DNA from 4 places in the Salinicoccus bachuensis genome. Region 2 is predicted to be linked to each of the others. Evidence: riboswitches for the same ligand, from Rfam matches in the RefSeq annotation. Region 2 holds a riboswitch; each other region holds the start of a gene.

Region 1 (2,202 bases), 1.1 Mb from region 2:
ATGAGGTATTTTTATATCATCTATCTATGGCTGCCCGCTTCCTCTTTCCCTACCGTTTCAAGCTCACGGCCAAGGAACTTCGCAAGTTCAAGCATGCCGTATTGGCCGGCTTCGGCTTCTGCATCACTGTTGTAGTTTGTATTCGTGTTGATATCGTAAGTGTAGAGGTTTCCGTCTTCATCCTGGATGAATTCTATGCCTGCAACATTGATGCCGTTGTTTGCGAGCACCTTCTTATAATTTTCAAGGATCGGATGGTGGAAATCCTTGATGATCCTGAATTTCGGGGTGCCTTCTTCCTCCTGCTCCCCTGCCGGACAGAACAGATCCTCTATGGAACACGCATCCGCCGGGCACAGTTCGAATCCTTCGGACGTGTCGACACGGACGGCATAGACGAATTCACCACCGACGAATTCACAGCGCGTAATGGAGGCGTCCGGTGATTTGATGTAGTCCTGGAGCAGTGTCACACCATCCACCGGCTCCTCGAATGCCTCGCTTCCGACATATGCTTCAAGGGCTTCGATGGAATCGAACAGCTGGACACCGAGACCTTTGCCTGCACGGTTATGCTTCGTGATGAAGGATTTCCCCTCAAACCGTTTCGCCGCTTCCAGGATCTGGTCCTTGCCGACAGCAGCCACGGTATTCGGCGTCTTTACGCCATATTTTTCAAGCTCCAGGTATTGGGACACCTTGCTCACTTCCAATTGCAGGGCCCGGCTGCCGTTGATTACCGTACGCCCGTGGTACTCAAGCCACGCAAGGACAGCATTCGTGAGCTCCGGAGAATAACGGTTGCCCCGTGTGTGTGAAGATGCGCTGATCCTGTTGTAGAAGACCCCTTCCGGCGGCTCTGCAGTCAGATCCACCTTGCCCTCTGACAGGAGCCAGTCCTCGTAGGGCAGCCCCAGTTCATCCAATCGCTTGAAAAGGTGATCGGTCCATTCAGGGTTTTCGTGCAGTACATATATTTTAGCCATGCTACATCACTCCTTCAGTATTCATAAAACACAACTTATCTGCGTATGCTGCACCTATAAAGACAGAAGCCCTTTTCGGATAGGAAAAGAGCTTCTGACAATCTATATCTCTTCTCATCTTCCAGGCACAGACCTGATGGAATTGGCACAGTATTCATAAGGAACCCGCTGCCGAAGCTTCGTCGGGCCATCTCCCTCTGCTTCTCTGGATAAGAATCAATTCATATTAAGTTGATAGGTTAAAGAATATTCTATGCCATAATCCATGGATAGTCAATAGGAACAGCCTAAATTCAAAAAGGATGCGGTTAACACGGAAGAGAACACTGCAGCAATCCGCATGGTGCTTGCCCCCTCTCCGGGTGGATAGAGCCCATGAGAAGATATATAACTTCGCAAACAGCAAATATCCTCCAGGACCATGGTCCCGGAGGATATTTTTTATTACTTCACCGCTTCCGGCAGTTCAATTTCACCAACATCATTGAATGACGTGAATTCGACATCGCCTGACAATGCATAATCCCCTTCGGCATCTTCACCTTCGGCATCATAATCGATGGACTGGATGAGCGCGTCTTCCTTACCCACCACAATCTCTACATCATTCTGTATGGCAGAAGTATCGATGGCACCGAATTCCACGGCGAAGAGCGTTTCGAATGTCTTGAACACTTCTTCACTCTCTCCATCAATCGTATAGATGACCTGATCGTCCTCCTCTGTAGATTCCAGTTCGTCCTTGATATCCGCAAACGAGAGGACTGCATTTTCGTACGTCACATGATAGAGCTGCTCGGCACCGACGGAATCAGAAATATCGATCCAATCCGTGCCATTGTTGTAGTACGTCTTTCCATCCTTGGAAATCGTGCGGTCCTCGCCTTCAGATTTCAGATGGAGTGATGGCGGGTCGCCGTCCTTGAACCGTACATCGGCTTCAAGCATTTCCGGCGCTCCGCCATCGACAACCGCCTCAAGATCAAGGACAGCCTGATAGCTCTCAATTTCCCCGGCCTTCTCCACGACTGCAGAAAGTGCTTCATCGTCCGTCTCTATATCAGACAATGAACGCTCCGTCTCGCGCGATTCCTGTGTCGCCTCTTCTGATGTTTCATCTATATTATCCTGCGTTTCCTCCTCCTGGCAGCCGGCCAGAATGGCTGTTGCAGTGAGGGTCGCGAACAGATATTTTGAAACCTTCATATTCCCTTGC
Region 2 (2,202 bases):
AAAGATCGACGACATCAAATTCCGTCATGTAAGAAGATCGTTTGATGACCTGAAGGACGCGTGTGAGGAAATGATGCTCGAGGAAACATACCTCCTCATACCGTTGACACAGTCCCTGTTCAAAGAGCGGGATTGGACGGCGATTGCAGCGGAGAGCAGGGCATTCGGATATGCGATAGATTCCGTGGGCAAGTATCAGAATGGAAGTGGATACGACAGGCGGAATCAGTCCGAGTCCCTGGATGATACGGTCCACATGCAATTTGGCGGGGGCTATCTGACAGCGAAGGAAGCGAACCTGATACTGAATCATCTTCCTGTCGAAATCACGTTTGTCGATCGGAATGGACTCTTCAAATACTTCAATGACATTGTGGAATCAGGTGAGATGATGTTCATACGTACACCACTGTCCATCGGCAGGAACGTTGCCAACTGCCATCCGCCGAAAAGTACGAAGAAGGTGATGCACATCATCCATGACCTGAAAAAGAGGAAAAAGGAATCAGAAACGATGTGGTTCAGAAAGAAGGACAAGTATGTCCATGTCACATATAAGGCTGTATTCGATGAAAGTGGCGACTTCATGGGCATTCTCGAATACGTGCAGGATATCCAGCCGTTCTTCGAATTGCCGAGGGAAGTAAAACGCGGCCCGAGTCCAAAACGGAGGTGATGGGGGCTGACGTCCGTCTCTTCCCCTCATGGATATATCCCATGGAACTAAAATATTTAAAAATTTGAATTTGACAGAAAATTATATAGCTGATATCATAGCTTTTAACTCTAAATTGAATATATTCCTTATCAAGAGCCAGGGGAGGAAATTGGTCCTGAGATCCTGCGGCAACCCCACTTTCAAAAGTTGAACGGTGCCAATTCCAACAAGCGTCATGCTTGGAAGATGAGGAGGAGCGTCTCTTGCCTAATACCTCTTCCTCATTGGATGGGGTATTTTTAATTTCCTACTTTTTTGATGGGTTTTTTCGATGAATACTGTAAAGGGAGAGATGATCTATGAAGAAGCAGATTCGGCTGAATGGTTTTACGATGAACACTGTCGCCCCGCATTCCCCGGGATTATGGAGGCATGAAGCGGACCAGGGGGTGCGTCATGGAGATCTCGACTATTGGGTGGATCTTGCAAAGCTGCTTGAAGCCGGCAAGTTTGACGGAATGTTCCTTGCCGATGTGCTCGGCATATATGATGTCTATAAGGATGGCCCCGACACTTCAATTGAAAATGCCGTCCAGGTCCCCCTGCATAACCCCATGCTCCAGATTTCAGCAATGGCGGCAGCGACGGAACATCTGGGCTTTGCTGCGACATGTTCGGCTACATATGCCGAACCCTATAAACTGGCACGGGACTTCTCGACACTGGATCATCTGACGAAGGGACGTGTGGCATGGAATATCGTGACGTCGTATCTGAAGAGCGAAGCGGTGAATCTCGGCCTTGCGAATCAGATCGAGCATGACAGGAGGTATGAACGGGCGGATGAATACATGGATGTCGTCTATAAACTGTGGGAGCACAGTTGGGAGGAGGATGCAGTAAAAGCGGATGTCGAAACCGGCGTCTATGCAGATCCGAAGAAGGTCCATCCGATCAGTCATGAAGGGGAGTTCTTCAGCGTCCCGGGGATGCATGTGGTCGAACCATCTCCCCAGCGTACACCGGTCCTCTTCCAGGCGGGAGCCTCCGAAAAGGGCAGGGCATTCGCCGCCAAGCATGCCGAGGCGCTCTTCACCACCATAGCGAGCAATCTGGAGGAGCTGAAATCATTCACATCAGATATCCGCAGACGGGCATCTGAAGCCGGGAGAAATCCTGAAGACATCAAAATATTCCCAGGCATCGTACCGGTTGTCGGCAGGACGGAAGCGGAGGCACAGGAGAAATATGAAACACTCCTTTCCCACGTCAGCTATGAAGGGACGCTGTCCATGCTGAGTGGCCATACAGGCATCGATTTTTCCGGGTATGACCCCGACCAGTATGTGGAAAACATTAGAACCGATGCTTCCCATGGATTTCTGCAGAAATACACGGTGGCGAGTACGAGCAGGAGATGGACGGTCAGGGAAGCGGTGCTGCATCACGGTCTCGGCATCGGGGCGACAAAAGTGGTCGGTACGCCGGAACAGGTCGCCGATGCACTCGAGTCGATGGCGAATGAAGGGGATGCAGACGGCTTC
Region 3 (2,202 bases), 620 kb from region 2:
AAACGATCAGTATGTCGGATTCACTGCATATGAAAATGAAGGCCATACCTACATGCATCAGGAAAACATCGATGATATGAACAGCCAGATCCTCGAGTTTCTCAACCGGACATTGTAGTATGCCATAAAAATGAGGCACACCATTGGTGCGCCTCATTTTTCTATTGGCCCAGAAGCTTTTCGGAGAGTGAGACGATATATTCGAGCTTTTTCCACTGAGCATCTTCCGTGAGTTCATTGCCGTGGTGGGTGGAGGCGAATCCACATTGGGGACTAAGGCAGAGCTGATCTTTCGAGACATATTTGGATGCTTCCTCAATCCGTTCCCTGATAATTCCTTCGTCTTCAAGTTCGCCACGCTTTGAGGTGAACAGTCCGAGGACGACCCGGGGCCCTGTTTTCGGGATATATGAAAGAGGTTCGAAGTCTCCGGAACGGTCATCATCATACTCGAGGAAGAATCCGTCAACCTTCTCCTTGGCAAAGAGGACGGGAGCAATTTTGGCATAGCTGCCTTCGAATGCCCATTTTGATCTGTAGTTTCCACGGCAGAGGTGGGTGGTGATGACCATATCTTCAGGTTTTTGCTCGAGTACCCCGTTGAGTACCCTCAGTGCCAGTTGAATCAGGGATTCCCTGTCATATCCGCTGTCGTTGAATGGAATCTCCGGTGCATTGAGTCCTGCGATGTATACGTCATCGAACTGGAGGTAGCGGCACCCGGCATCGTAGAACGCCTGGACCGCATCCTAGTATGTCTTTATGACGTCTTTCGCATATGCCTCGACATCCGGATAAAACTCCTGGTTCCTGATGCCTGCATTGAACATCTGGTTCGGACTTGGAATCGTCTGTTTGGCCACTGCACGGTCTCCGACGATTTCCTTGAACTCGATGAAGTCCCTGATATGCGGATGGTCTTTATTGAAAGCAACCTTCCCTGTGACACGAACATCGTATCGTTCCGTCTCGATGCCATCGAACTGGAAGCCTGTATCAGGAACGTAGCCTTCCACGCCGGCCAGGTGTTCCAGGAAATCGGTATGCCAGAAGCGTCTTCTGAATTCCCCATCGGTGACGGCCTTGAGTCCCACTTCAATCTGCCTGTCGACCACATGTCTGATTTCTTCGGTTTCGATTTCTCGCAAGCGCTCGTAGGAAATCCTGTCCTCCTGATAGTCCGTCCGCGCCTTATGGATGCTTTCCGGGCGCAGCAGACTGCCGACATGATCGGCCCTGAATGGTGCTTTGAGTGCTGTTTTCGTCATCTGGATCCCTCTTTCACATAATATTAATATAATAAAATCCCCAATTGTCCGATGCGGATAAATTGGGGATGACGATCATCCATTTATCTCATCTTCGAGCAATGCTCCTGGAATTAGCACGGTACCAGCGGTCCGCTGCTGAGGATTCGGCGGGCCAGTCCCTCCACCTCTCTGGATAAGAATCTCAAATATTATATTATGAAGCACTTTAAATGATAAAGAATTTTCTGTCAAGTCGTATGGAGGCCATCTGCAAAATTCTAAATATAAACTACTTGCATAAAGTAAGTAAGTGATGTATCATTTAGTTATCTTGAATTGAAGATAAAAATTATTGGAGGTTTTTAACAATGACAACATTCGTAACAGATCCAGCCCACTCTGAAGTCGGTTTTCAGGTAAAACATATGATGGTCTCCAAAGTGAAAGGATACTTTGAGGATTTCCATTTCGAAGTGAAGACGGACAAGCTGGAGACTTTCGAAAATGCTGAAGTCTATGCTGAAATTGACGTCAACAGTATCAGCACGAAAAATGAAGACCGTGATGCACATTTGAAATCCGAGGACTTCTTCAATGTCGAGAAGAGCCCGAAAATTACATTCAAATCCAGCAATGTCACCAAATCCGGCGATACTGTATCGGTGACGGGTGAAACGACGATGAACAGCATCACCAAAGAGATGACGATCGATCTCCAGTATAATGGAAAGGGCACAAATCCATGGGGACAGGAAGTCCATGGCTTCGAAACTGAATTCACCATCAACCGGGAAGAATTCGGCCTCACATGGAACCAGAAGCTGGAAACAGGCGGCGTACTGGTGAGCAAGGACGTAAAGGCACAGCTTGAACTGCAGTTCTCAGAAAAAAGTGAATAGGTAAAGAAGCCACCGTGCAATGCACCAGCCGGCGCCCAGTCGTTTTAATGACC
Region 4 (2,202 bases), 680 kb from region 2:
TACTGGGATCGAACCAGTGACCCCTTCGATGTCAACGAAGTGCTCTCCCGCTGAGCTAACAGACCCTACTTTTATTTATCCGTCGGGACCCCGAAACAATAATTTCAACACCTGATGGACAAGTGCCTGTCTGATGGATCACGTTTTAAAAACTACATATTCAAATTTACAATGTTATCCCGGAATTGTCAATAATGAAATGGGGATTCCGGGCATTATTTTTTGCCTTTGGCGGCCTCGGACTTTGCCATTTCTATGAAAGCCGTCATCCTGTCCAAGGCCCCTTTGAAGTCCTCCTTGAATTCATGTTCCCACATACGCATGATATGCCATCCTTCTTTACGATAATGGGCATTCACTTCACGGTCCCGTTCCATGTTCCTCCCGAGCTTCCTGTTCCAGAATTCCTGATTGCTCTTCGGCCAGTTGCCATGGTCGGGGCACATATGCCAGAAACAGGAGTCGATGAAGATGACCACCCTGTATTTCTGGATTGCGATATCCGGAGACCCTTTCAACGTGCGTACATTCTTCCTGAACCGGTAGCCTTCAGCCCACAGGGCTTTCGTAACCCTGTTCTCGAGTTTCGACTGGGACCTGATCCGGCTCATCGTCCGCCTTCTCTTTTCTGTAGACATCATATCGGCCACTGTCGCCACCTCCCATCTTTCCATTCACCTACCCAGCTAGGGCGTTAAACATTCGTCATGAAAATTGATGGAGAGCAGAGTATTTTAAATTTGAAAAATGTTTTGACAAATATAATAATCCATAGTATTGTAGTATACATTATTAATAATACAGTTCTATCACTTATCCAGAGTGGCGGAGGGACAGGCCCTATGACGCCCGGCAACCATCAGGCAATCAAGTCTGATAAGGTGCTAATTCCTGCAGGAGATTTTCCTGGAAGATAAGAGGAGGCGGAGGCTCTCTTCTTATATAGGAAGAGAGCTTTTTTATTATTACAACCAGGAGGAGATTATATTGACAAAAAAAGAAAATGCAACTTATGACCTGGAGACGCTGTCGCTCCATGGCGGACAGGCGCCGGATCCGACAACAGGCGCAAGGGCGGTGCCGATCTATCAGACGACCTCGTACGTTTTCCATGACACGGACCATGCGGAGAGCCTGTTTTCCCTGGATGAACCGGGGAACATCTACTCGCGCATCGGAAATCCTACGGTGGAGGTGTTCGAAAAGCGCATGGCCCTTCTTGAGGACGGGGTGGCGGCAGTGGCGACTTCTTCCGGAATGTCAGCCATCACACTGTCCATACTGAACCTGGCAAGTGCGGGGGATGAAATCGTGGCGGGGTCGAACCTCTATGGCGGTACATACAATCTGTTTGCAGTCACTCTGCCCAGATACGGCATCAACGTCAAATTTGTCGATCCTGCCGACCCGGAAAATTTCAAGGCGGCGATCACAGGGCGGACGAAGGCTGTATTCGCCGAAACAATCGGCAATCCCGGACTTCAGGTCCTTGACGTTGAAGCAGTTGCCAAAGTGGCGCATGAAGCCGGCGTACCATTGATCGTCGATAATACGTTCGCCACACCGCACGTCTTCAAGCCGATTGAATGGGGAGCGGACATCGTCGTCCACTCGGCAACAAAATGGATCGGCGGGCACGGCACTTCCATAGGCGGGGTGGTCATCGATGGGGGGCGGTTCAACTGGAATACCGAAAAATTCCCGGAATTCACCGAACCCGATACGAGCTATAACGGCATCCGTTATGCTGTGGATTTCGGCACACTTGCCTTCATCACGAAAATCCGCGTGCAGCTGTTGCGGGACTTCGGGGCAAGCCTCAGTCCACAGAATGCCTTCCAGCTGATCCAGGGACTGGAGACTCTACATATACGTGTCGAAAGGCATAATGAAAATGCGCAGGAGGTTGCCCGCTTCCTGGAGGCCCATCCTGCGGTGGAGTGGGTGACATATCCCGGTCTGGAGAACCACCCGTCCCATGATATTGCGAAGAGGCAGTTCGAGAATGGATACGGTTCAATCATCACCTTCGGGATCAGGGGCGGAAAACCGGCAGGGAAGAAACTGATCGACAATGTCTCGCTATGGTCCCATGTTGCAAATGTCGGCGATGCGAAGTCACTGATCATCCATCCGGCGTCCACGACCCATCAGCAGCTGACGAAGGAACAGCTTGAGGAGACCGGCGTGCTGGAAGAACTC

What was found. A riboswitch is a leader RNA that binds a small molecule or an ion and turns the genes downstream of it on or off. The one in region 2 is predicted to bind S-adenosylmethionine.
Region 1: linked by a shared signal. The riboswitch ahead of RQP18_RS11045 (ATP-grasp domain-containing protein) and the one ahead of RQP18_RS05425 (LLM class flavin-dependent oxidoreductase) in region 2 are both predicted to bind S-adenosylmethionine.
Region 3: linked by a shared signal. The riboswitch ahead of RQP18_RS08725 (5-methyltetrahydropteroyltriglutamate--homocysteine S-methyltransferase) and the one ahead of RQP18_RS05425 (LLM class flavin-dependent oxidoreductase) in region 2 are both predicted to bind S-adenosylmethionine.
Region 4: linked by a shared signal. The riboswitch ahead of RQP18_RS09095 (PLP-dependent aspartate aminotransferase family protein) and the one ahead of RQP18_RS05425 (LLM class flavin-dependent oxidoreductase) in region 2 are both predicted to bind S-adenosylmethionine.

The regions. Positions count from the first base shown of each region.
Region 1 is NZ_CP138333.2:2,159,577-2,161,778, forward strand. It holds gene RQP18_RS11045 (ATP-grasp domain-containing protein) at 21-986, opposite strand; SAM riboswitch class I at 1,098-1,202, opposite strand; gene RQP18_RS11050 (hypothetical protein) at 1,431-2,192, opposite strand.
Region 2 is NZ_CP138333.2:1,099,426-1,101,627, forward strand. It holds gene RQP18_RS05420 (PAS domain-containing protein) at 1-676, shown strand, start outside; SAM riboswitch class I at 802-911, shown strand; gene RQP18_RS05425 (LLM class flavin-dependent oxidoreductase) at 1,018-2,202, shown strand, end outside.
Region 3 is NZ_CP138333.2:1,723,157-1,725,358, reverse strand. It holds gene RQP18_RS08730 (S9 family peptidase) at 1-118, shown strand, start outside; partial or broken gene RQP18_RS08725 (5-methyltetrahydropteroyltriglutamate--homocysteine S-methyltransferase) at 162-1,268, opposite strand; SAM riboswitch class I at 1,354-1,450, opposite strand; gene RQP18_RS08720 (YceI family protein) at 1,619-2,149, shown strand.
Region 4 is NZ_CP138333.2:1,774,485-1,776,686, reverse strand. It holds tRNA gene RQP18_RS09105 (tRNA-Val) at 1-65, opposite strand, end outside; gene RQP18_RS09100 (very short patch repair endonuclease) at 216-674, opposite strand; SAM riboswitch class I at 811-920, shown strand; gene RQP18_RS09095 (PLP-dependent aspartate aminotransferase family protein) at 988-2,202, shown strand, end outside.